Regions from separate parts of the Arthrobacter sp. UCD-GKA genome, predicted to be linked through region 2. Evidence: predicted binding sites of a transcription regulator. Region 2 holds the regulator's gene; the other holds the start of a gene.
The links. The regulator HspR, encoded in region 2, represses chaperone genes until heat shock. The targets are predictions, from matches to a motif close to AAGTTGAGTCNNNNNGACTCAACTT.
Positions count from the first base shown of each region.

Region 1: BLJ79_RS05260 (ATP-dependent Clp protease ATP-binding subunit) is a predicted target of HspR. The motif match lies at 6,707-6,731, and genes of this name have one in related genera.

Region 1 covers NZ_MOLR01000003.1:41,877-52,077, forward strand. The annotation lists gene BLJ79_RS05235 (metallophosphoesterase family protein) at 1-247, opposite strand, end outside; gene BLJ79_RS05240 (nuclease-related domain-containing protein) at 506-1,735, shown strand; gene BLJ79_RS05245 (hypothetical protein) at 1,793-2,320, opposite strand; gene BLJ79_RS05250 (DUF302 domain-containing protein) at 2,564-2,974, shown strand; gene BLJ79_RS05255 (matrixin family metalloprotease) at 3,042-4,016, opposite strand; gene BLJ79_RS05260 (ATP-dependent Clp protease ATP-binding subunit) at 4,136-6,691, opposite strand; gene BLJ79_RS05265 (PhzF family phenazine biosynthesis protein) at 6,862-7,707, shown strand; gene BLJ79_RS05270 (NAD(P)H-dependent oxidoreductase) at 7,981-8,535, shown strand; gene BLJ79_RS05275 (acyl-CoA thioesterase) at 8,698-9,651, shown strand; gene BLJ79_RS05280 (alkaline phosphatase D family protein) at 9,679-10,201, opposite strand, start outside.
Region 2 covers NZ_MOLR01000001.1:110,298-124,020, forward strand. The annotation lists gene dnaK (molecular chaperone DnaK) at 1-1,368, shown strand, start outside; gene BLJ79_RS00515 (nucleotide exchange factor GrpE) at 1,383-1,940, shown strand; gene BLJ79_RS00520 (DnaJ C-terminal domain-containing protein) at 2,129-3,097, shown strand; gene BLJ79_RS00525 (heat shock protein transcriptional repressor HspR) at 3,197-3,628, shown strand; gene BLJ79_RS00530 (alpha/beta hydrolase) at 3,651-4,559, shown strand; gene trmB (tRNA (guanosine(46)-N7)-methyltransferase TrmB) at 4,616-5,473, opposite strand; gene BLJ79_RS00540 (polysaccharide deacetylase family protein) at 5,494-7,032, opposite strand; gene BLJ79_RS00545 (YccF domain-containing protein) at 7,229-7,636, shown strand; gene BLJ79_RS00550 (VOC family protein) at 7,742-8,278, shown strand; gene BLJ79_RS00555 (YceI family protein) at 8,584-9,156, shown strand; gene clpB (ATP-dependent chaperone ClpB) at 9,371-11,962, shown strand; gene BLJ79_RS00565 (hypothetical protein) at 12,063-12,605, opposite strand; gene BLJ79_RS00570 (DUF3073 domain-containing protein) at 12,854-13,081, shown strand; gene BLJ79_RS00575 (Sir2 family NAD-dependent protein deacetylase) at 13,256-13,723, shown strand, end outside.

The sequences.
Region 1 (10,201 bases), on a different contig from region 2:
CCTTGCCGTTTCCGATGCCCGGACCGGTGACGGTCAGCGTGCCCGGATCGGCGGTTTCACTGATCCAGCTGATGGTCATGGCGTCCGCCTTGGGATTCTGCAGGTAGGGCAGGATGCGGAAACCTGGTTGGGCGTCACGGGCGCCGATCATGGTGCTCGCCGGGGCGGGAGCGGCGCCGGCCGGTGCGGCCAACACCGGACCGGCCAAAACGGCAAGGGCCAAGGCGGCGGACAGGGACTTCTTCATGGCGTGCCTCACGGTGCGGTGGTTGGATGGCGCGGCCGGGGGAGAGCGGTGCGCGCATTTATCTTCCACGACCCGGGCCAACCTCCGGTGGCGTCCAGGTGTACGGAAGGCGACCGGGCATTGACCCTCGCGAAGTGCGCGATGGTTGCCCGCGGCGTCGCATACCCCCTTGCGGCCCGACACGCGCGGACATAGGTTTGGAGGAGTCATGGCCATTTTCTTGGGGGAGAAGCTTTGGATCACTATGAGTTCTTGGGGGTGGGGCGCTCCGCATCGCCCAATCAGATCAACGCGGCCGCAAGGTTGGCGATCTGGCGCAATCGAAGCGATGCCCGACTGACCGAGCGGATCATGGGCGCCTGGTACATCGTGGGGGACCCGGACAGGCGCTTCGATTACGACTTCTGGTTGCTGACCGGGCCGTCGCCGGGCGAGTCGTACCCGCCGGTCGAACGAGGTGTCGCCGCGTCGGACGTTGCCGAACCCCCTGTGCCTCCCGCGGCACCTGTGGCTGCTCCGCCGCGCCGGGTGACGGGTCCGTTGCCGCCCGAACGGGTGGCTGGCATTCCGGACCGGCAACTGCGCGAGGCCGAACCCGAGCCGCCGGCAACGCCCGGGCCCACGGGCACCGGGCCGGTCCCGCCGGGCGACGCACCGGCCGCAACGGCGCCGCGATTCGACCCGGAACGGCTGTCCTGGTGGGAAGAATCCTTGGGAGGGGAGGAGAAGATCGGGCCGGGCCACAACCTGCTGCGCGTGCTGGTCGTCCTGGGGCTCGTGGCCGGGGTGCTGGGATCGATGCTCATCCTGGTTGCGGCACCGGCTCCCATCGCGCTGGTGCCCATTGGGCTGTGCGCGGCCGGCCTGGTGCTGGTCAGCCGTTTCTGGCCATATGCAGCGACGCGGCGGTCGGTGGACCAACGCGTGTTTGGCGTGGGTGGCGGGGCGCTGTCCAACGGCCGGAGCCGGTTCAGGAAGGAAAACATCGCCAAGGGCGTGATTGGGGAGCGCCGCACCGCGCTGGCCCTTGAATCGCTGTTGCGCATCCCGGGAACCCGGATCTTCCACGGGCTCCGCTTTCCGGGCAGCAGCGTCGCCGACATCGACCATGCGGTGGTCAACGGGGACCGGGTGCTCTTCATCGATTCAAAGTTCTGGAAGCCGGGGGAGTACCGGTGGCTGGATGCCGACAAGCTTGGATACGTCCGTGGACGGCGCGTCGACCGGCGGGATATCCACATGGACCATGTGCAGCGCCATCCGCTGACGTCCAGCGCCGCGACAGAGGTCGGTTGCCACGTGCTGATCCACCCCAACGACGAGGGCGCGATAACGTTCACCGCCGGGGCACACATTTCCCCGACGGGAATACCGGCAACCGGAATCCAGGACGGGATCGAGATGATCGGACGCTGGCTGATGCAGGGACAAAAATGCGGGTTGGTCGACCGCTACGTGATGGCCCGGATGATCGCGCTGCTGAAGTAGTGGTTAAAGCGGTCAGGGGTGGATGCCGCAGTGCGGCATCCACCCCTGACCTGGCGGTTATTCGGCCGCAGAGTGCGTCAGGACCTGGACCTGGTCGGCAAAGGTGACGGACAGTTCCGACTCCCCGCCGGTGACGGTGGTGTCCTGGCTGCCCTCCACGTACGCCCACGGTCCGGAGGGGCACGAGCCCAGCTTCGGACCGTCGGACTCGGTCACGGAACTCGAGCCGTCCGCCAAACCGGTGAGCAGGAATCCGGTGACCTTGTCCTGCGGGTTGGTGCGGGCCTCGTAAAGCAACTCTCCGGTGGTGCCGGCCAGGACGACATGTTCGCGGTCCTGGAATTTCCCGTTCTTCGAGTTGAAGCACGACCACGTCGTGGTCGACGTGGTTTTCGCGTTCAGGGCGAATGACACGCCCTCGTGGTTGGCCTGCAGGTCGTGGTCGTTCCAGCCGAACGCGTCCTGCACGTCGCCCTTGCCGACGAATCCGACGCCGGTGGAAGGATCCACCGTCCAGACGGCCGATGCCGGGGCGGCGACAAACAAGGCCGCTGCTGCGAATCCGGACATGGCAAATAGAGCCATGGATTTCTTCATGGTATCCCCCAAGATTAAGTTATTTCCCCAATGATGCGGCCAAAATGGTCGCTGACGTGGACATTAGCAGATGGGTATGCGCCATGTAAATGGCACGGGCAATCCGCGGGGAAATCGCCCGGTTTGGAGGGCCTTGCCGGTGCAGACAGTGGTCCGGATCGCGGCTAGGCTGGGCCTCAAATACCGGAAATCCGGAGCACGGCACGCCGCACGAGTAGCAGGAGAACGGCCATGGCCTACACGCACAGCATCACCGTTTCGCTGGAGTGGGAGGAAGCAGTGGCCCGCACCAAGGAGGCCTTGGGACGACAGGGCTTCGGGGTGCTCACGGAGATTGACATGAGAGCCGTCCTGGCAACGGAGATCAGTCCGGAATCGGCCAACCGAATCGGCGACTACCTGATACTGGGTGCCTTCAACCCCCACCTGGCCAATCGCGGGCTGCTCACCGAACCCGAAATCGGGGTGTTGCTGCCGTGCAACGTGGTGGTTCGCCGGGCCGCGGACGCCACCGAAACAACGATAGAAACCATCGATGCGCAGGTCTTGGCGCGAGTCAGTGGAAACCCGGCAATACGGGAGGTCGCCTCCGACGCAGACACGCGGTTGAAGGCGGCGCTGGACCAGTTGCGCGACGCCTGAAAGCCCGCGACGGTGCCGATTGCGGCGGACCATTGAACGACGTCACGACAGCCGCCGCACCGAACATCTAGAGTTGCGGCACACAGGCCCCGGTGCCCAGAAGGGCAAGTCCCGCCCGGTCTCCATCGGCCAACGCCGTGGTTCCCACGTTGTCATCATGCATCAATTGGCCGGGGTCATCGATGTGGCCCAGCCCCACCACGTGCCCGAGCTCGTGGATGATGACCGCACGAAGAAGCGCGGGGCCCTGACGGTGCGCCAGCAACGGAGCCAGCGCGGGTGCATCGAGTTTCACCTGGCCGGCAACGTAGACATAGGGTTGCCCGGGGACGTGGGCGTAGGCGCTGCCTCCCAGTCCCGCCACGTCTCCGGCCAGGTCGGGGGTTTCCTCCGGGGTCGACCAGGCGATCAGGACTGGTGCCCAGCGCTTGCCGTAGCGCTCGGGCTGGTACTTTTTGCGTTGCTCGGTGGGGGCCTCGGTGGTGGAACCGTCGTAGATGAACCGCAACCCCGTGGCGGCGGAAATCTCGGCGACAGCCTGGTGGATGAGCGTCTCGCCGCCGACGGGGGAGCCTTCCGTGCGAATGACGTAGCGGACGGGCCGGCAGGGATCGTATGCGACGAAGTCCTGGCCGGGATCAGGGGAATCCTGCAGCCGGAACGACCCGGAGCCCGTGGCGGCCGGCGGTGTGCCCAACGGCTCGGTGGCCGCATCGACGCCGCGCGGGGGGACGTTGGAGCCGGGAACCGACGGTGCGAGTGCCGGCATGATGTGGCGCTCGAGGAGCACGGGGCTGTAGTAGAGCCCCACGAGCAGTGCGATGACCACGCCAAGGTTCCAGCTGCGCCGTGGACGTCGCAGGCGAGGACGCCTGAACGAGCTGCGGGCGGGTCTTTTCAGCGGAACGACGCTGGCATAGGGTTCCTGGCCGGCCGCCTCGTCAAGTGCCCATTGCGGAACCCGCCCGCTGGGCGAGCGCAGCGGCTGCCCGGCCCGGCTCCCGAATCCTGGTTCCTGTTTCCACGGTTTCTGCTGCGGCATTTTCCCCCCAAGGTTGGCGCCCGTGCGGGGCTCCCCAGCCCCTGCAACACCAAGCATAGGCGGAAGACGCAAACGGGGTGGGTGGGACCCATGGTCCCACCCACCCCGTTCCCCGAGGGCTACGCCGCGAGCGCTGCTTCCTGCCGTGCCGAAACCCGTAGGCCCGACCCGTCGGCGGTGACCGCAACGGTCCCGCCTTCGGCCAGCTCGTCGCTGACCAGCAGGTCCGCGATCCTGTCGTCAAGCTCGCGGGCGATCACCCGGCGCAGCGGCCTGGCGCCGAGCTCCGGCTCGTGGCCGGCCTCGGCGATCCAGCCGACTGCAGCCTCGTCGACTTCCAACCCGATGCCGTGTGCGGCGAGCCGGGCCTCGGTGCGGCGCAGCTGCAGCCGCACGATTTCCCGCAGCTGCTCGGCCTCCAGCTTGCGGAAGAGCACCGTCTCGTCGATCCGGTTCAGGAACTCCGGGCGCATGGTCTCGCGCAGCCGGCCCATCACCTTGGCACGCAGCTCGCGCTCGGACCCGGCCCCGGAATCGGAACCGAAGCCCAGCGGGGCGCCGCGGCTGGCCAGGAACTCCGAACCCAGGTTGGAGGTCATGACTATGACCGTGTTGCGGAAGTCCACGGTGCGGCCCTGCCCGTCGGTGAGCCGGCCGTCGTCGAGCACCTGCAGCAGCAGGTTGAACACGTCCGGGTGTGCCTTCTCCACCTCGTCCAGCAGCACCACCGAGTAGGGACGCCGGCGCACGCGCTCGGTCAGCTGCCCGGCCTCGTCGTAGCCGACGTACCCCGGAGGGGCGCCGACCAGGCGGGAGACCGTGTGGCGCTCGCCGAACTCGCTCATGTCGAACCTGACCATCGCCGACTCGTCGCCGAAGAGCGAGGCCGCCAGTGCCTTGGCCAGCTCGGTCTTGCCCACGCCGGTGGGGCCCAGGAACAGGAAGCTGCCCACCGGCTTGCCCTCGTCGCCCAGCCCGGTGCGGGAACGCCGCACCGCCTTGGCGACGGCCGCCACGGCATCATCCTGCCCGACGACCCGCTCGTGCAGCTCCTCCTCGAGCCGGGCCAGGCGTCCCTTCTCGTCCTCGGTGAGCCGTGCGGCGGGGATGCCTGTGGCGCGGGCGATGACCTCGGCGATCTGCGCCTCGTCGACCACCGCCGACGGGGCCTCCGCGGTGCCCTCCTGCGCCTCGGCCAGGCGGGTGCCCAGTTCCTCGGCCTCGTCGCGCAGCTTCGAGGCGTCCTCGTAGCGTTCCTCGGCGACCGCGCGGTCCTTGGCGGCGCCGAGTTCGGCGATCCGCGATGCCAGCGCCTCGGTGTCCACGCCGGCGGGGCGCTTCAGGCCCAGCCGGGCACCGGCCGTGTCGATCAGGTCGATGGCCTTGTCCGGCAGGAACCTGTCGGTCACGTAGCGGGCCGACATTTCCACCGCGGCGCGGATCGCCGCGTCGGTGTAGGTCACCTGGTGGTGTTGCGCGTAGCGGTCCTTGAGCCCGTGCAGGATCGCGACGGCGTCCTCGATCGAGGGCTCGCCGACGGTCACCGGCTGGAAGCGGCGCTCGAGGGCAGGGTCCTTCTCGACCTTGCGGTATTCGGCCAGCGTGGTGGCGCCGATCAGGTGCAGCTCGCCGCGGGCCAGCCGCGGCTTGAGGATGTTCCCGGCGTCCATGGAGCCCTCGCCGCCGCCACCTCCGGCGCCGACCACGGTGTGCAGTTCGTCGATGAAGACGATCACCTCGCCCTCCTGCGCCGCAATTTCGTCCAGGGTCTGGGTCAGGCGTTCCTCGAAGTCGCCGCGGTAGCGGGTGCCCGCGACCATGGCCGGAAGGTCGAGGGAGACCACGCGCTTGCCGGCCAGCTGGTCCGGGACCTCGCCGGCGACGATGGCGCGAGCCAGGCCCTCGACGACGGCGGTCTTGCCGACGCCGGCCTCGCCGATCAGCACCGGGTTGTTCTTGGTGCGGCGGGCCAGGATCTCAATGGCCTGCTCGATCTCCTTTTCGCGGCCAATCACCGGGTCCAGCCCGTCCTCGGCCGCCCGGGCGGTCAGGTCCATGCCGAACTTCTCCAGCATCGGGGTCTGGCCCTTGGCGGGAGCACCGGCCTCGGAGGGCTTGCCCGGTGTCGTGCCGGAGGGCTGCTGCTCGGTGCCCTCGGCAGCTGCCTGCAAGGACTGCGGGGTGACCCCGGCGGCGCCCAGCACCTGGCCGGCGGGGGACTCGGTGTTCAGCACGAAGGCCAGGAAGAGGTGTTCGGGATCGATGTAGGTGGAGCCGAAGGCGCGGGCCACCTGGTAGGCATCCAGCAGCGCACGCTGGGCGGATGGGGTCAGCGCGGGAGTGGAATCGGAGCGCTGCGGCCCGGATTCGGGCAGGCGCTGTTCGGCGTCTCGGGCAATCGCCGCAGCGTCCGCGCCCGAGCGGCGCAGGGCCTCACCAACGGGCTCGGTCTCGAGCATCACGCGCAGCAGGTGAAGCGCGTCGATGTCGCTGTGGCCGTGTTCGACGGCGAATTGCGCGGCACGGGTCAGCACCTCGTGCGTGTGGCGGCTGAGCAGCCGGGTGATGTCGACGGGGCGCCCGAAGCGGCTGGTGCGCTGGCCTTGCAGGTAGCGCGCCAGGAAGTCCTCGAAAGAGCCGTTTCCGGCGTCGGCCGGGCCAAAGAATGCTGGCATGTTTCCTCCTATGGATACTTGAGTGCCATTGACTCAAGTTAACGCGGATGCAAACAGGATATTCCCGGCTACCCTCCCCGGAGGGTTATGTTCGCCGAGGGCGAGATGTGCACCGGGGGCTCGCTGGACGCTTGCGATTTACAGCCTTGCCTTGGCGATAGGCTCAGAATATGAACTTCGCATTCCGTCAGGTTGATGTGTTCGGTGGGGACCCGTGTCTCGGTAACCCGGTTGCCGTGCTCCTGGACGAGGAGGGGCTCGACGATGAGATGCTACGCAGGTTCTCGGTTTGGTCGAATCTGTCGGAATGCACGTTCGTGTTGCCGCCCACGGTCCCCGGAGCGGACTATCGTGTGCGCATTTTTAGCCTGAATACCGAGTTGCCCTTTGCGGGGCATCCGACGCTTGGAACGGCGCGGGCCTGGCTGGATGCAGGCGGGATCCCGGCGACTCCGGATGTTGTTGTGCAGGAGTGCGGTGCAGGCCTGGTGCCCGTGCGCATCGATGGAGATCGGCTCGCTTTCGCCGCGCCGGAACGGCTGCGCTCCGGACCCGTTGCTCCAGGCATGCTCGCTGATTTGATCGGGATCCTCGGGATCGAACCCGAGCAGGTTGTGGATGCCGAGTGGCTCGACAACGGGCCTGGCTGGGTGGGGCTACTGCTCGATAGTGCACGCACCGTGCTCGATCTGCGCCCCGACGCGTCCGGGTATCCGGGCAGGTGGGACATCGGTGTGATCGGCCCCCACCGACCGGACTCGGAAGCGGTGTTCGAGGTGCGTGCGTTCTTCACCGAGGGGGAGGAACCGCTGCGCGAGGACCCGGTGACTGGAAGCCTCAACGCCTCGGTGGCCGAATGGCTCATCGCCACCGAGCGCGCCACCGCACCGTATCTTGCCGCGCAGGGAACGGCGATGGGGCGACAGGGGCGAATTTACATCAGTGGAGAGAATGGCAAGCTGTGGGTCGGGGGACGGGCCAAGGTCGTCCTGTCCGGGTCCGCGGACCTCGAGTAGGTCGCCACCGCTCCCCACGTGCGTCTAGGGCAGAGGGAATTCTTCGGCGGCTAGTGCGAGGTGGGTTGAGGCCCAGCACCGAACGACGGGGCGGGCTTCGCTGCGGACCCTTGGCAACAGACCGGCTGGAGGAGGGTGTTTTGGGGAAGGCCATGCTCCGCCCGTATGGGGGAGTGTTGCACGTCACGGAAGGTTCGGGAATCGCGGGGGCCGCCACGCGGTTGGCTCTCATTGACGTATCAAGCACAGCCCCCGAAACAGGAGACTCCCCATATGGCAACCACAGTCCTTACCCTCGTCGGTTCGTTGCGCAACGGCTCGACCAACCGCCAGCTCGCCGAAGCCACGGCCCTGAACGCCCCCGCCGGCGTCGAGGTCAACGTCTTCGCCGGCCTGGAGAACATCCCGTTCTACAACGAGGACCAGGACATCGAGGGCCAGGTTCCCGCCGCGGCACTTGAGTTGCGCGCCGCCGCAGGTGCGGCAGACGCCCTGCTGCTGGTCTCCCCGGAATACAACGGCACCATGCCCGCCGTCCTGAAGAACGCCATCGACTGGCTGTCGCGTCCCTTCGGCAACAGCGTCGCCAAGGACATGCCCGCAGCTGTCATCGGCACCGCCTTCGGCCAGTACGGCGGGGTCTGGGCCCAGGACGAGGCCCGCAAGGCACTGAACATCGCCGGCGCCAACGTCCTGGAGGACGTCAAGCTGTCGATCCCGAACTCGGTGGTCCGCTTCGCCGAACTGCACCCGAAGGACGACGCAGAGGTCGCCGGCCAGGTCGCAGCGGTGCTCGAGGGCATCCGCGCAGTGGCCGAAAGCAACTGATTTCCGATTTCCCGCGTTGACCCGCCAAGGGTCGATGCACCACCTGTGGCGGGCACCATTTCCCAAGGTGCCCGCCATGGCTGTCTTCGGCGCCGCTATTGCCCAAGACCAAGGCAAGTAACCGTGGGGCCGGTGCCCGGGCCGCTGGTTAGGATGAACCCCATGAACGATGTGATGATGCTGCGCTTCCTGGCCGCCCCGACGGACGTGTCCGAGGACGGCACCACCGTCCAGGCCGGGCGGGTGCTCGAATGGATCGACAAGGCCGGGTACGCCTGCGCCGTGGGCTACTCCGGCGGGTACTGCGTCACCGCCTACGTCGGGAACGTGCACTTCACCAGGCCCATCGAGAACGGCGACCTGATCGAGGTCACCGCCCGGATCGTGCACACCAGGCGCAGCAGCATGCAGGTGGTCGTCACGGTCGACGCCGCCGACGTGCGCGAACGGATCTTCAAGCCGGCCATGGACTGCATCCTGGTCTTCGTGGCGATGGACGAGAACCGCCGCGCCAAGGCCGTCCCGCCGTGGGAGCCGGCAGACGCCGAAGCCGCCCAGCTGGCCCAGGGGGCCACGGCCCGCGTTGCCGCGCGTGCCGAGATCCGCGACGCCATGCGGGCCCAGGAATACACGGAGGCGGGCACCGCGCCGCGGGAGCGGTTCCGCTTCCTGGCCTCGCCCGGCGACGTGAACTGGGGCGGGAACGCGCACGGCGGGATCGTCATGCGCTGGATCGACGAGGTCGCACGGGCCTGTGCCATGGGCTGGTGCGGCGCGGACGCGGTGGCCGTCTACTCCGGGGGCATCCACTTCACCAATCCCATCCACATCGGCGACATCGTCGAGCTCGAGGCCAGGCTGATCCACACCGGCCCGCACTCCATGCACATCGCCGTGCACGTGCGGGCGCGGGACCCGCGCGACGCCCAGTGGCGCGACACGACGCAGTGCATGACCATCTTCGTCACCCGCGATGGGTCCGGGCGGGCCTCCGAGGTGCGGCAGCTGGTGCCCGCCAACGAGGAGGACAGGCGCCTGGACGCCCATGCCGTGGACCTCATCCGGCGGCGCGCGGAGCTGAGCCCGCTGCGGTTCGCCACGGCGCGCGTCTACTGAAGGCACGGTTGCGGGACCGGTGCCCTGTCACTTGCGAACAGGCGGTTCCTCTTCCCGCGAACCGTTCCGGCGCGCGCCGAGGGTTGCGGCGGCGACGGTGTCCAGCCCGGGGAGTTCCGGGGCCCCGTCCCGGGCCACCCCGGTGAGCCAGCTGAACGCCAGCCCGTCGCCGGTGACCTCCAGGATGGCCAGGTTGTTGTCGAACCAGGGACCCTTGATGAGATTCCAGCCAAACGGCGGGCTTGGCACGTTCGCCCTGCGCGCCATCCAGGCCCCGAACGGAACCGCCGGCCCAAAGGCCAGGGCCGCGGCAAAGTAGCGCAGGAAACGGGGAAGCGGGTTGCGGATCGGCGAACAGACCGCCTGCAGGATCCTGCTGCCGCCCTCGCGTTCGACCTCGGAGACGTAGGAGAAGTGAACGTCTCCGGAGAGGAACGTGACCGTCTGCGGGGCCGGTCCGCGCTTGCCGTCGGCGACCTCGGTGGCGAGCCGGGCCACCTCCTGGAAACTGCGCTGGAACGCGGCCCAATGCTCAAGATCAAATGTCCGG
Region 2 (13,723 bases):
GGCAAGGAAGACGAGCTCATCCTGGTCTTCGACCTCGGCGGCGGAACATTCGACGTCTCCCTGCTGGAAGTCGGCAAGGACGAAGACGACTTCTCCACCATCCAGGTGCGCGCCACCTCGGGTGACAACCGCCTCGGCGGCGACGACTGGGACCAGCGCGTCGTCGACTGGCTGCTGGCCCAGGCCAAGCAGAAGGGCGCAGACCTGTCCAAGGACAAGATCGCCCTGCAGCGCCTGAAGGAAGCCGCGGAGCAGGCCAAGAAGGAACTGTCCTCGGCTACCTCCACCAACATCTCCCTGCAGTACCTCTCGGTCACCGCCGACGGCCCGGTCCACTTGGACGAGCACCTTTCGCGCGCCAAGTTCCAGGAACTGACCGCCGACCTGCTCGAGCGCACCCGCAAGCCGTTCAAGGACGTCATCGCCGAAGCCGGCGTGAAGGTCTCCGAGATCGCCCACGTGATCCTCGTTGGCGGCTCGACCCGCATGCCCGCCGTTGTCGAACTGGTCAAGGAACTGGCTGGCAAGGACGCAAACAAGGGCGTGAACCCGGACGAGGTCGTCGCCGTGGGCGCCGCATTGCAGGCCGGCGTGCTGAAGGGCGAGCGCAAGGACGTGCTGCTCATCGACGTCACCCCGCTGTCCCTGGGCATCGAAACCAAGGGTGGTGTGATGACCAAGCTGATCGAGCGCAACACCGCGATCCCGACCAAGCGTTCGGAGACCTTCACCACCGCCGAGGACAACCAGCCCTCGGTTTCCATCCAGGTCTTCCAGGGCGAGCGCGAGTTCACCCGCGACAACAAGGCCCTGGGCACCTTTGAGCTGACCGGCATCGCGCCGGCCCCGCGCGGCATCCCGCAGGTCGAGGTCACCTTCGACATCGATGCCAACGGCATCGTCCACGTCTCCGCCAAGGACAAGGGCACCGGCGTCGAGCAGTCGATGACCATCACCGGCGGAACCGCGCTGTCCAAGGACGACATCGACCGCATGGTCCGCGAGGCCGAGGAGCACGCTTCCGAGGACAAGGCCCGCCGCGAGGCAGCCGAGACCCGCAACGCCGCCGAGCAGTCTGCGTACTCTGTTGACAAGCTGATCAAGGACAACGAGGACAAGCTGCCCGAGGAAGTCAAGACCGAGGTCCAGGCCGACGTCGACGCGCTGAAGGCCGCCCTGGAGAAGCAGGACAACGACGACGAGGTCAAGACCGCGTTCGAGAAGCTGCAGGCTTCGCAGACCAAGCTGGGCGAGGCCATCTACTCGCAGGCACAGTCCGAGGGCGCAGCCGCCGCTGATGCCGAGGCCCCGAACGCCGAAGAGGACATCGTCGACGCCGAGGTCATCGACGAAGACGAAAAGAAGTAAGGGGCGCATCAACCATGTCAGAGGAAAACCACGACGAGGGCATCTCCAAGGACGAGGTTACCCCCGTTGACGAGGCCCACGACTCGGGTGACGCGTTGAGCCAGGCCGAGGCCATCCTCAACGAGGCAGCAGCCGACACCGAGGCGCCGGAGGCAAACGACAAGGAAGCCGAATTGCGCGACGACCTGTTGCGCCTGCAGGCCGAGTACGTCAACTACCGCAAGCGCGTCGAGCGCGACCGTGACGTGGCACGCGATGTCGCCGTGCAGTCGGTGTTCGTCAACCTGCTGCCGGTGCTTGACGACATCGACGCGGCCCGTGCCCACGGCGACCTGACCGAGGGCCCGTTCGCCTCGATCGCCAACAAGCTCGACGCAGTGCTTGAGAGCCTCGGCCTGGAGCGCATCGCCGAGGCCGGGGTGCTCTTCGACCCGAACATCCACGAGGCGCTGATCCAGCAGCCGCACGCGGAGATCCCGGCGGACCACGTGGCCCAGGTGCTGCGCACCGGGTTCAAGAAGGGCGAGCGCATCCTTCGCGCAGCCCAGGTGATTGTTTCCCTCGGGGAATAGCCACCACCGGCAACGACTGCAGCAATGCACGAATTGCACCACCGTATGCGGCGGATCGCTTCGCTTCCCCTTGGGGGGAACCAGCGATCCGCCGCACACTTGGTGAAGCACCACCCACAGATTTCTGGTCCGCCGCGAATTTCCGGCGGGCCATCCACAGAGAATTTCACCACCAAAGGAGGCGCCTGATGGCAAGTCAGGACTGGGTCGAAAAGGATTTCTACGCCATTCTTGGCGTCTCCAAGGACGCCAGCGACGCGGATATCAAGAAGGCGTACCGGAAGCTTGCCCGCAAGCACCACCCGGACACCAACTCCGGGGATCCCGCGTCCGAGCGCAAGTTCAAGGACATCACCGAGGCGCACTCGGTGCTCTCGGATCCCGAGGACCGCCAGCAGTACGACGCCATCCGTGCCATGGGCTCCGGGGCGCGCTTCAGCGCCGGCGGCCAAGGCGGGGCACCGGGCAACGGCGGATTCGAGGATGTCTTCTCCAACCTCTTCGGTGGCGGCGGAGGCGGAGGAAGCCGGCGCGGCGGCCAGGTGCCGCCGGAATTCGCCGACCTCTTTGGCGGCGGGGGCGGCTTCGGGGGCTTCGGCCAGCAGGCGCCGCGCAAGGGCGCGGACCGCACCGCAAGCACCACCATTTCCTTCGCCGGTTCCATAAAGGGAACCACCATCGGCCTGCGCGAGGCCAACGGCGAAGTCATCGACGTGCGGATCCCCGCGGGGATCAAGGACGGGCAGTCGGTGCGCGTGCGCGGCAAGGGATCGCCCGGTTCCGCCGGCGCCGGTGACCTGATCGTCAAGGTCACCGTCAGCCCGCACCCGGTCTTCATCCGTGAAGACAACAACATCCGCATCCATGTCCCGGTCACCTTCGACGAGGCCGCACTGGGCGGACAGATCGAGGTGCCGACACTGACCGGGGAAAGCGTCAAGATGAAGGTCCCCGCGGGATCGGCAACCGGGCGCACGCTGCGGCTCAAGGGCCGCGGCGTCAAGACCTCCAAGGCCACCGGCGACCTGCTGGTCACCCTGGACGTGGTGGTCCCGCAGAACCTCTCCAAGGAAGCCAAGGCGGCCGTCGAGGCCTTCGCCGAGGCAACCAAGGGCGAGAACCCGCGCGAGTCCCTGGTCGCCCGCGCAAAACTCTAAACACCTCAGGGCCCCGCGCCGCTTGACCGGCGACGCGGGGCCCTTGGCCCCACCGGGATATTGGCTACGGTGGATGAAACCGGATGAAAGGCAGGGATCATGGGCAATGACCGACTAAGGCCGATCTTCGTCATTTCAGTTGCAGCCGAATTGGCCGACATGCACCCCCAGACGCTGCGCCAATACGACCGCCTCGGCCTGGTTTCCCCCTCCCGCCAGGGCGGCAAGCAACGCAGGTACTCCGAGCACGACGTGGAATTGCTCCGCGAGATCCAGCGCCTGTCCAAGGACGGGGTCTCGCTGGAAGGCATCAGGCGCATCATGGCCCTGGAAAACCAGGTCGCCGCCCTGCGCATGCGGATCGGCGAACTGAGCAACGAGGTCTTCGCCCTGCGCAGCGCCCACCAGGCCGCGGGCCTGGGACGCGTCTTTGCCGCCGGGAGCACCGGGGACGTGGTCTCCCTGGCCCGCGGGCAGCGCCCGCGCGGCCGCAGCCAGGCCGTGGTCGTGTGGAAGCCGCGCGGCAAGTAGCCGCCGCACCGGGACGCCCCCTATGCCACCGACCGAGGACTATGCCCGTCTCTCCGCCGCGGCCCAGCGCCGCTTCGAGGCGTTGTGCAAGATCCGCGGACGGCTGCGCACCTCCCACCGCCAGGCCCTCGACGGGACAGCCCATGCGCTGCGCCCCGGAGCCATGGACCCGGCCATTCCCGCACGCCACCTGCTGTACCTTGATTTGTCCGGCCGCGAGCCGCTGGCCGCGGTTGCCGTGGGCGAGCTGGACACCGCCACGCACGTGACCTTCCAGCTTTCCGGAACCGGCATCAGGGCGCGCAACGCGTTGTGGGGCAGCGTCCGGGAAGCCGGGCAGCTCTACCTGGAACAACTAAAGGTCGGGATCGCCGAACCCGCGGTGGTCGCGTGGCTGGGATACCCCGCCCCCAACTTGGCCAGCGCCCTGCTGGACAATGCCGCCCGGCGGGGCCTGCATCGGCTCGGGCAAGACCTGGGCACCTTTGCCCGCTTGAGGCCCGACGCCCCGCACCTGGCACTCGAAGCCCACTCCTACGCAGCCACGCTTGCCGCCCAGGTTCTTGACCCGGCATCCGGGTACGCGGTCCACGCCCAGGCGCTGGCCACCATCGGTTCGGCCGGGATTCCCCGGCACCTGTCCCGCAGCCCGGGGCGGCTGAACGTGCCGCCACACAACGTCTACGAGGCCATCGCCCCGGGCGACCGACTGGCGTGGTTAGGCCGCGCGCTCTCGGGCCGCAAGATGCTTTCCGGCCACGAGTTCAGCGTCGGTGCCATCCCGGAACTGGGACTGCATGCCGCCACCGGCCACAACACCTCCCAGCACCTGCCGGGGAATCCGGCCTCGCCCCGAGGCTACCGGGACCCCGACACGCTGTCCCTGCGCAATCTGGCGTTGATCACCACCGGGCAGCAACCGCTGGCTTAAGCACGGCGGGCGGTGCCGGACCGAAACCCGACACCGCCCACAGCAACACCGACCGGCTACGGCGCCTTGCGGTAGGCCAGGTCGAAGATCATCCGGCCGGCCTTGAGCGCCTTGCCCTCGAAGCTGGTCAACGTGCGGCCCTCGAAGCGGGGAGCCCAGCCCCCGCGCTCGTCGATGAATGCGGGATCCTTCTCGTCCTTTTCCAGGCCCAGGCGGCGCACCTTGGTGAGGTTGCTGTCCTCGCCGGCCAGCTCGCCGGGGTGCAGGCTGGTGAACGCGTCGGCCGCGTCAAAGACCTCGCGCATTTGCTCGGCGTAGTTGGACCAGTCGGTGGCAAGGCGGACCACGCCGCCGGGGACCAGCACGCGCTCAAGCTTCTTCACGAACGAATCCTTGATCAGGCGGCGCTTGTGGTGGCGGATCTTGTGCCACGGGTCGGAGAAGAAGATCCAGACCTCGTCGGCTGAGGCCGCCGGAAGCATCGAGTCCAGGACCTCCGGCGCATTGGCCTGGACCGCGCGCACGTTGGTCAGCTCGTTGTTTTCCACCCGCACCATGAGCGCTGCCAATCCGGGGCGGTACACCTCGACGGCCAGGAAGTCCTTGTCGCGGTGCTCGCTGGCGGCAAAGGCCATGGCTTCGCCCAGGCCCGAGCCGATCTCCACGATCAGCGGGGCCTTGCGGCCGTAGATGGCTTCCTGGTCGAACTGGTAGCCCTCGGCCACGGAGGTGTCTGCCTGCTCGCGCGGCGGCTCGATGATGTACTTTTGGGCGGTGCGTTCCCAGGCGTCGGCACGGCGGCCCTGCAGGCGGTTGCCGCGGCGGACAAACGAGACGGGTTCGGTTCGGTAAAAGGCGAGGTCTTCGACGGCGCGGCCGCTGACCGGCATCTTGCGCTCTGGGGGAATGCTCATGGGCTTAAGGGTAGCGAACTTCACCGGGTGGCTTTGGCGCCCTTGGCACCGGAGGCTTTTGCCGGTTGCGGGCCGCGGGCGTAGCTCTCTCCGGCCTTGAGCGCCGAATCGCCCATGAGCTCGGTGACGGTAACAAAGGTGTACCCCTTGGCGCGCAGGCCGGCAAGGATCTTGGGGACCGCCGCCACGGTGCTGGAATGGATGTCATGCATCAACACGATCGACCCCGGCGTGGTCTGGGAAATCGCGGCGTCGACGACCTTTTCGGTGTTGCGGTGCTTCCAGTCCAGGGTGTCGACGTCCCACAGGATCACCGGGGTGCTCGCGAGCCGGTCGCTGATGGAGTTGTGTGCGCCGTAGGGAGGGCGCATCAGGGTGGCGGGCTGGTCGACGGCCTTGGCGATCGCCGCGTTGGTGCGGTCAATCTCACGTTGGATCTGCGCCGAGGACAGCGAGGTGAGCGAGCGGTGGTTCCACGTGTGGTTCCCGACTTCATGGCCCTCGGCCACCATGCGGGCCAAGATCTCGGGTCGCAGCTTGGCATTGGGGCCGACGACGAAGAACGTGGAGGGCGCGTTGCCCTCGCGCAGGGTGTCGAGCAGTTTCCCGGTCTTCGGGCCCGGTCCGTCGTCGAAGGTCAATGCCACGCACTTCGTTGCCGTGCAGTCGACGGCACGTTGCGGTCGCCGGTTGCGATCGGCCCCCTCGGATTTCTTGCCGGCATCGGGAACGGATTCCGGACTCGTCGCCGCGGCACCGCCGTCGGGTGCCTGGCTGGCCCGGTCCTGCAGCAGGCCCAGCTGCACCCTGGGGCTCGGAGACGTTGCGGCCGTGCGGGCCAGGGTTCCGAACCCGGAGAGCAACGCGGCAACGTGCTCGGCATCGACCTTCACGACAATGGGGCCGGCCGAGCCGGGGCCGACACTGTTGTCATCGAATTCCACCAGGGCGTTTCCATGCGCGTCGAAATTCACGGAGTCCAGCCAGGCATCATCGAGGTCCAGCAGGCTCCCGACGAAAACCCTGGGATCGGCGGTTGCTGCCTGGGCGATGAACTCCTTGAACTGCGCCCAGTCCTCGTCGCTGTCAAACAAGTCCCTGGTTCCCAGTGCCGCTGGTGCGTCTTGGGTGAACCACTGTGTCACATACCGGGTTCCGGCACCGGCGCCGGTGGACTCATAGGTGTTGACCCGGATGCCCAGGACCCGGGTGGAAACGGCCGTGAGATGGCTGCGCATGTTCAGTTCCGCCACGGGCCGTTCCCCCGTAGCCACATCCGGAACATTCGTGGACTTGAATGCATCGACCTGCTCCGTGACAAGGTCCGACTGGGACCGGGCCACCGCGGGGACGGAAGAAACCTCGAAATGCTTGGTGAAGATGCGGCGGTGCTCATCGGTCGCGGTCACCGCATTCAGGTCTGGAACCAGGAACAGGGGAAGGGCGTCGGAGTTTTGGCCCTCCGCGTTGGATGACGCGTTTGCGGCTTCCTGGATCGAATCCCGCGGGGACTTGGGGGATCCTGGTGCCGGTGCGCAACCTGCCAGAAGTACGATCACAAGGAGTCCGGAAAGAAGCAGGGAAGATTTTCGAGCAAACGCATACGGCATCCAATAATCTTGCCTGTTTGCCGTACGCTTATCGAATCCTCGGGGCCATCGGCGCGAATCGTTAGAAAGCGTTATCAAGCAATTGGGGGACGACTCAGGGTATTACCCCATGGCGCGGCACGGGCTCATGGGCGAAGCTGGATACATGCGAAACACTCTCTCCGTGGTCCTGAACGTCATCTGGCTTGTTTTCGGCGGTATCTGGCTGGCGGCGGGATACATGCTGGCCGGCATCATTTGCTGCCTGCTCATTGTCACCATCCCCTTCGGCATTGCTTCCTTCCGGATTGCCCTTTATGCACTGTGGCCTTTTGGGCGCACGGTGGTGGACCGAGGCGGGGTAGGAGCTTTTTCAACCATTGGAAATGTCATCTGGGTATTGGTGGCCGGCATTTGGATCGCCATTGGCCACGTGCTGACCGCGATCCCGATGTTCGTGAGCATCGTCGGCATCCCGCTGGGCATCGCCAACCTCAAGATGATCCCGATTTCCCTCATGCCCCTGGGAAAGGAAATCGTTCCCAGCACCCAGTACATTCCCACGTACCGGTAGGTCTGCCCTCGCGACTGGATCCGTGCAACATCCGTGGGCGAGAGGAATCCCACGGATGCGGCGCGGAAAACTTCCGCACCCGTTTTGTCGCCGGCCCCTTGAATCATGCCGAACACCTTTCTAGCCTTTGGGGGTGGGAAACAATTCCCCACACCAACCGGATGGGATCATCACATGAAAGACCTGATCAACTGCCTGTGGTTTGACGGCCAGGGGCTGGAAGCCGCCCGGTTCTACACCGGGATCTTTCCGAATTCCGGGATCGTCTCCCACCTCGACATGGACTCGCAGGGGAATCCGTCCAGCGAACCGTTGACGGTGGAGTTCAACCTCAATGGCCGATCCTTCGTGGCCCTCAACGGAGGCCCGCTTTTCAAGTTCAACGAGTCGATTTCCTTCCAGATCATGTGCGAGGACCAGACCGAAGTCGACTACTTCTGGGACAAGCTCACCGCCGGTGGAGAGGAAAGCCAATGCGGATGGCTCAAAGACCGTTTCGGCGTTTCCTGGCAGGTGGTCCCGGTGCGGATGGTGGAGCTGCTTGGCGATCCGGATCCGGAGGTTACGCGTCGGGTGACGGAGGCGTTCATGCCCATGCGGAAGTTGGATATCGCCGTGCTTGAGGCCGCCGCCCGGGGATAGACCGGTCTGCGCATCCCTGATGCGCAGGTTCCGGGCGAATGCCCGCGGCCTTTTTGGATTCCTGCCCGGTATCGCCTCGAGGGGCGGTGCCGGGGTTTCTCCGTGTCGCTGGTCGTACAAACCCCGCAGCGCCGGGGAGCGGCCATCCCGGGACCTCTTCGTCCCCGTGGCAGCACCAGCAGTTGTTGCGCCGCGGGCCTTGGCAAAAAGTCGCGGGCAACAGGAGACGGGCGGACATTGCGTTGGTAGTGTAAGCACCAGCCGGGCGGACACGTCCACCCGTACAGCAACCACAAGGGGGACCAATGACCCAGCTCGATCCAGCCTACGCGGGGACGTGGCGATTCGATCCAGGGCACACTCGCATCGGCTTCAATGCGCGCCACGCGATGGTGACGAAAGTGCGGGGCGCCTTCAACGAGGTGGAGGGAACAGTCCACATCGATGCCGAAGACATGAGCAAATGCAGTGTCGAGATGACCGTGAAAGTCGCCAGCGTCGACACGCGCAATGCCGACCGCGACCAGCACCTGCGGACCAACGACTTCTTCGACGCACCCAAATACCCAAACATCGTTTTCCGCTCCACGCGGATAGACCAGGTCGACGAGAACAGCTTCATCGTCAACGGCGAACTGACGATCAAGGAGACCACGCGAGAGATCGCGGTACCCCTCGAATTCACCGGCGTCGAGACCGATCCATTTGGCAACCTTCGTGCGGGCTTCGAGGGCAGCCGACGCATCGACCGCCGCGAGTACGGCGTGAGTTGGAACAAGGCGCTTGACTCCGGGGGAGTCCTGGTATCCGAACGGGTCCTGCTCGAGTTCGAGATCTCCGCCATCAAGGATGCAAAGGGCGGGGCTGGAGCCACCTAGCCTCTCCTGCCGGACGGCCTGTTTGGGCCCCGGCCCCCGGGGCCGAACCTCACGTAACCGTCCCGCGGCCGCACCGCAACCTGTATGGCAAAGCGCCGGCGACCCGTGTCCGGGTCGCCGGCGCTTTGCCATTCACGGGAATATCCCTCGCCAGAGCATAGTTGAGTGGAGTAGACTCAAGTTTGAGTGAATGCCCAACCATGAAAGGAAGAGCGTGGACACCAAGCTAACAACCAAAAGCCAGGAGGCGCTCGCCGCGTCGGGAATGAACGCCTCCACCGCTGGGAATCCCCAAGTGGAACCCGCCCACCTGCTCAAGGCGCTGGTCGACCAGCGAGAATCGGTCGCGGTCGCCCTGTTGAAGGCCGCCGGTGTCGACCCGGACCAGGTCTCGGTCCAGGCCAGTGCCGCCATCAAGGCGTTGCCCAGCTCCTCGGGAAGCAACGTGGCGCAGGCCCAGTATTCCCGCGGGATCCTGCAGGCCATCACCGCCGCCCAGCAGGCCGCCGCTTCCTTGGGGGACAGCTTTGTCTCCACCGAACACCTGCTGCTTGGACTCAGCGAGGACACCGGGGCCGCCGGCAGGGCGCTGCGCGAAAGCGGTGCCACCCGCCAGGCCCTGGACAGCGCGCTGCCCGGCATCAGGGGCGACCGCAAGGTCAACAACCCCGATCCCGAAAACACCTTCCAGGCCCTGGAAAAATTCGGCACCGACATGACGGCCATCGCCCGCTCGGGCAAGCTCGACCCGGTGATCGGGCGCGACGCCGAGATCCGCCGTGTCGTCCAGGTGCTCTCCAGGCGCACCAAGAACAACCCGGTGCTCATCGGGGAACCCGGAGTCGGCAAGACCGCCGTGGTCGAGGGCCTGGCCCAGCGCATGGTCGCCGGAGACGTTCCCGAGTCGCTGCGCGGCAAGACACTGATCGCCCTGGACCTGGGTTCGATGATCGCCGGGGCCAAGTACCGCGGCGAGTTCGAGGAGCGGCTCAAGGCCGTCCTGGAGGAAATCAAGTCCTCGGACGGGCAGATCGTCACCTTCATCGACGAGATCCACACCGTCGTTGGCGCGGGAGCCTCCGAGGGGGCCATGGATGCGGGCAACATGCTCAAGCCCATGCTGGCCCGCGGCGAGCTGCGCCTGATCGGTGCCACGACGCTGGACGAGTACCGCCAGAACATCGAGAAGGATCCGGCGCTCGAGCGCCGCTTCGCCCAGGTCTATGTGGGGGAGCCGAGCGTGGATGACACCATAGCGATCCTGCGTGGGCTCAAGCAGCGCTACGAGGCCCACCACAAGGTCACGATCGGCGACTCCGCACTCGTGGCCGCAGCCACGCTGTCCAACCGCTACATCGCCGGACGCCAGCTCCCGGACAAGGCCATCGACCTGGTCGACGAGGCCGCCAGCCGGCTGCGCATGGAAATCGACTCCGCACCCGAGGAAATCGATGCACTGCGCCGTGCGGTGGACCGGCTGACCATGGAGGAGCTTGCCCTCGACGGGGAGACCGATCCCGCCTCCCGTGAACGCCTCGATGCGCTGCGCGCCGACAAGGCCGACAAGAAGGAGGAGCTTGATGCGCTGAACGCCCGTTGGGAGGCCGAGAAGGCCGGACTGAACAGGGTCGGAGACCTGAAGGTCAAGCTGGACGAGGCGCGCTCGAGCGCCGAGAAGCTGCAGCGCGAGGGCGACCTGGAAAGCGCCTCGCGGCTGCTCTACGGCGAGATCCCCGCGCTGGAAAAGGAGATGAAGGACGCCGCCGCGGCCGAGGCCACCGCCGGCACGCAGGAATCGATGGTCGCCGAGGAAGTCACCGCCGACGACATCGCCGAGGTCATCTCGGCCTGGACCGGCATCCCGGCCGGGCGCATGCTGCAAGGCGAAAGCCAGAAGCTGCTCGAGATGGAGGACTTCCTGGGCCACCGGCTGATCGGCCAGCGGAAGGCCGTCGCCTCGGTCTCCGATGCGGTGCGCCGCGCCCGGGCCGGGATCTCGGATCCCGACCGCCCCACCGGCTCGTTCCTGTTCCTGGGCCCCACCGGCGTGGGCAAGACCGAGCTGGCCAAGGCCCTGGCCGACTTCCTATTCGACGACGAACGCGCGATGGTGCGCATCGACATGTCCGAGTACGGGGAGAAGCATTCCGTGGCCCGGCTGGTCGGCGCCCCTCCGGGGTACGTCGGCTACGAGGAGGGCGGACAGCTCACCGAGGCGGTGCGCCGCCGCCCCTACTCGGTGGTGCTGCTCGACGAGGTGGAAAAGGCCCACCCGGAGGTCTTCGACATCCTGCTGCAGGTGCTCGACGACGGGCGCCTGACCGACGGGCAGGGACGCACCGTCGACTTCCGCAACGTCATCCTGATCATGACCTCCAACCTGGGCTCGCAGTTCATGGTTGACCAGACGCTGGAGGAAGACACCAAGCGCGCGGCCGTGATGAACCTGGTCAACGCCTCGTTCAAGCCCGAGTTCCTGAACCGGCTGGACGATGTGATCATGTTCGACGCACTCTCGCTGGACGAGCTCGGCTCGATCGTTGCCCTGCAGGTCGACGCGCTGGCCAAGCGCCTGGCGGGACGCCGCCTGGTGCTGGAGGTCAACGACGATGCACGCGACTGGCTGGCCTTCACCGGCTTCGACCCGGCCTTCGGCGCCCGGCCGCTGCGCCGCCTGGTGCAACGCGAGATCGGGGACCGGCTGGCCCGCCAATTGCTGCTCGGGACCATCCTGGACGGCGACACCGTGGTGGTGGGCGTCGGCGAGGACGGCAACGGGCTGACCCTGACTTCCCGCCGCAACTAAGGATCCAAGGTCAACGGCCGGTGCCCGAGGCGCGAACAGCGCTTCGGGCACCGGCCGCGTCGTGCCCGGCCTGCTTCCGCGAATGGGGTGGCAGCGGGTGTCAGGTGTTCAATGCCGCGGATTCGGAAGGCAGCATCGAGACCCGAACGCTGCCCTCGTTCAGTGACAGGAAGCAGGCGACCAGCCGGTCGCCGTTCTTCCAGGTGGCTTCGGACGGCCGCGAGAATTGATATGACCAACCCGTGTCCAGGGGGCTGGCGGGATCCAGTGCAATCGACTTGCACAGTTCCTCGGACCGCGACAGGATTCCTGCCGGACCGGGGAACTGGTCCCCGTCCATGGTGAAGGTGCCGATCAGCTGTGCGTTGTGTGCGGTCAGGCAGGTCACCACCGTGGAGGTTTCCAGCGGGCCGTTGAATCCCTGAAGGCAATCGCCAACCTGCAACTGGTCCGCCGGGACGTCCGTGGCAATGACCCCGTCGATGCCGGGGGATGCGTTTCGTGTCACTTCGGCGACCGGCGCCGCGGCGTCGTGGTGGCCAAAAAACCTGTTGGCTCCGTAGATGACAATCAGCATGATTCCCAGTGCCCCGAGCAAGGCCCAAAGGGCCGGGGCACGCCACCACGAACGCGTCTGTGACATGGCACTTAGAGCAGGAAGCGCAGCTCTTGGCTCTGGCGGTGGCGGATCAGGCAAGCAAGCTCCCGGGCGGGTGGCAGTCGACTTGGTGGACAAAATAATACTCTACCGGCGGAACGGTGGTTCCGGGCAGGCACTCGCCGCGGAATCATGTTAACCTTGAAATACGAAAGAATTAGTCACATATTCTGGGGCCTCCGCCTGACATAGGTGGACCACCTCCAGATCTACTGAAAAAAGGGGGTCACGCCATGGGGCGCGGCCGTCAGAAGGCAAAAGCGACACGACAGGCCAGGGACATGAAATATTTCTCCCCGGCCACTGATTTGTCCGCCTTGGAACGCGAGCTTGGGAAGAGCCGTGGTCACAGCACCACGACACCAAGCCCTGTCGACGTACCCTTCGAGTCCGATTATTCGGATTACGAAGACAAGTACGCAGACGATGACGACGAGGACGACCAACGGCGCATCAGCTGATGCGCCGACTCCCTGAAGTGACCCCAGAGCAATCTGTGGTTATCGGTTCTCCAATACGTGAACACGGCAGCCGTGGCCACTACGCCCCCAGCGGCGCTAGTGACCGCGGCCTTTGCCTTGCCCGGGAAACAGCGATGGGACCACATGCTGCATGAAGGCGAACTAGGCATCCGGATGGCGCATCGTGCCGCCATCCGTTCCATCGAACGCGTGGTGGGGGAGACCGCACCGCTGCAGGATCCGCAGGTCGCCGCCGCCGGCATCCGCAGGATGCTCGAGGCCGGCTCGGTGCTGGTGCTCACCGGCGCCGGGGTCTCGACCGACTCCGGGATCCCCGACTACCGGGGGCCCCAGGGGTCCCTGCTTCGCCACCGGCCGATGACCTATCAGGAGTTCCAGCACGAGCCCAGCGCCCGCCACCGGTATTGGGCACGCAGTTTCGTGGGATGGCGGCACATGGCCCAGGCCTCGCCCAACCCCATCCACCGACGCCTGGCCCAATGGGAAGCGCAGGGCAAGATCAGCGGCATCGTGACGCAAAACGTCGACGGGTTGCATGTCGCGGCCGGCTCGCTGAACGTCATTCCCCTGCACGGGGACCTGCAGCAGATCAGCTGCCTGAATTGCGGGGCCCTGGAGGAC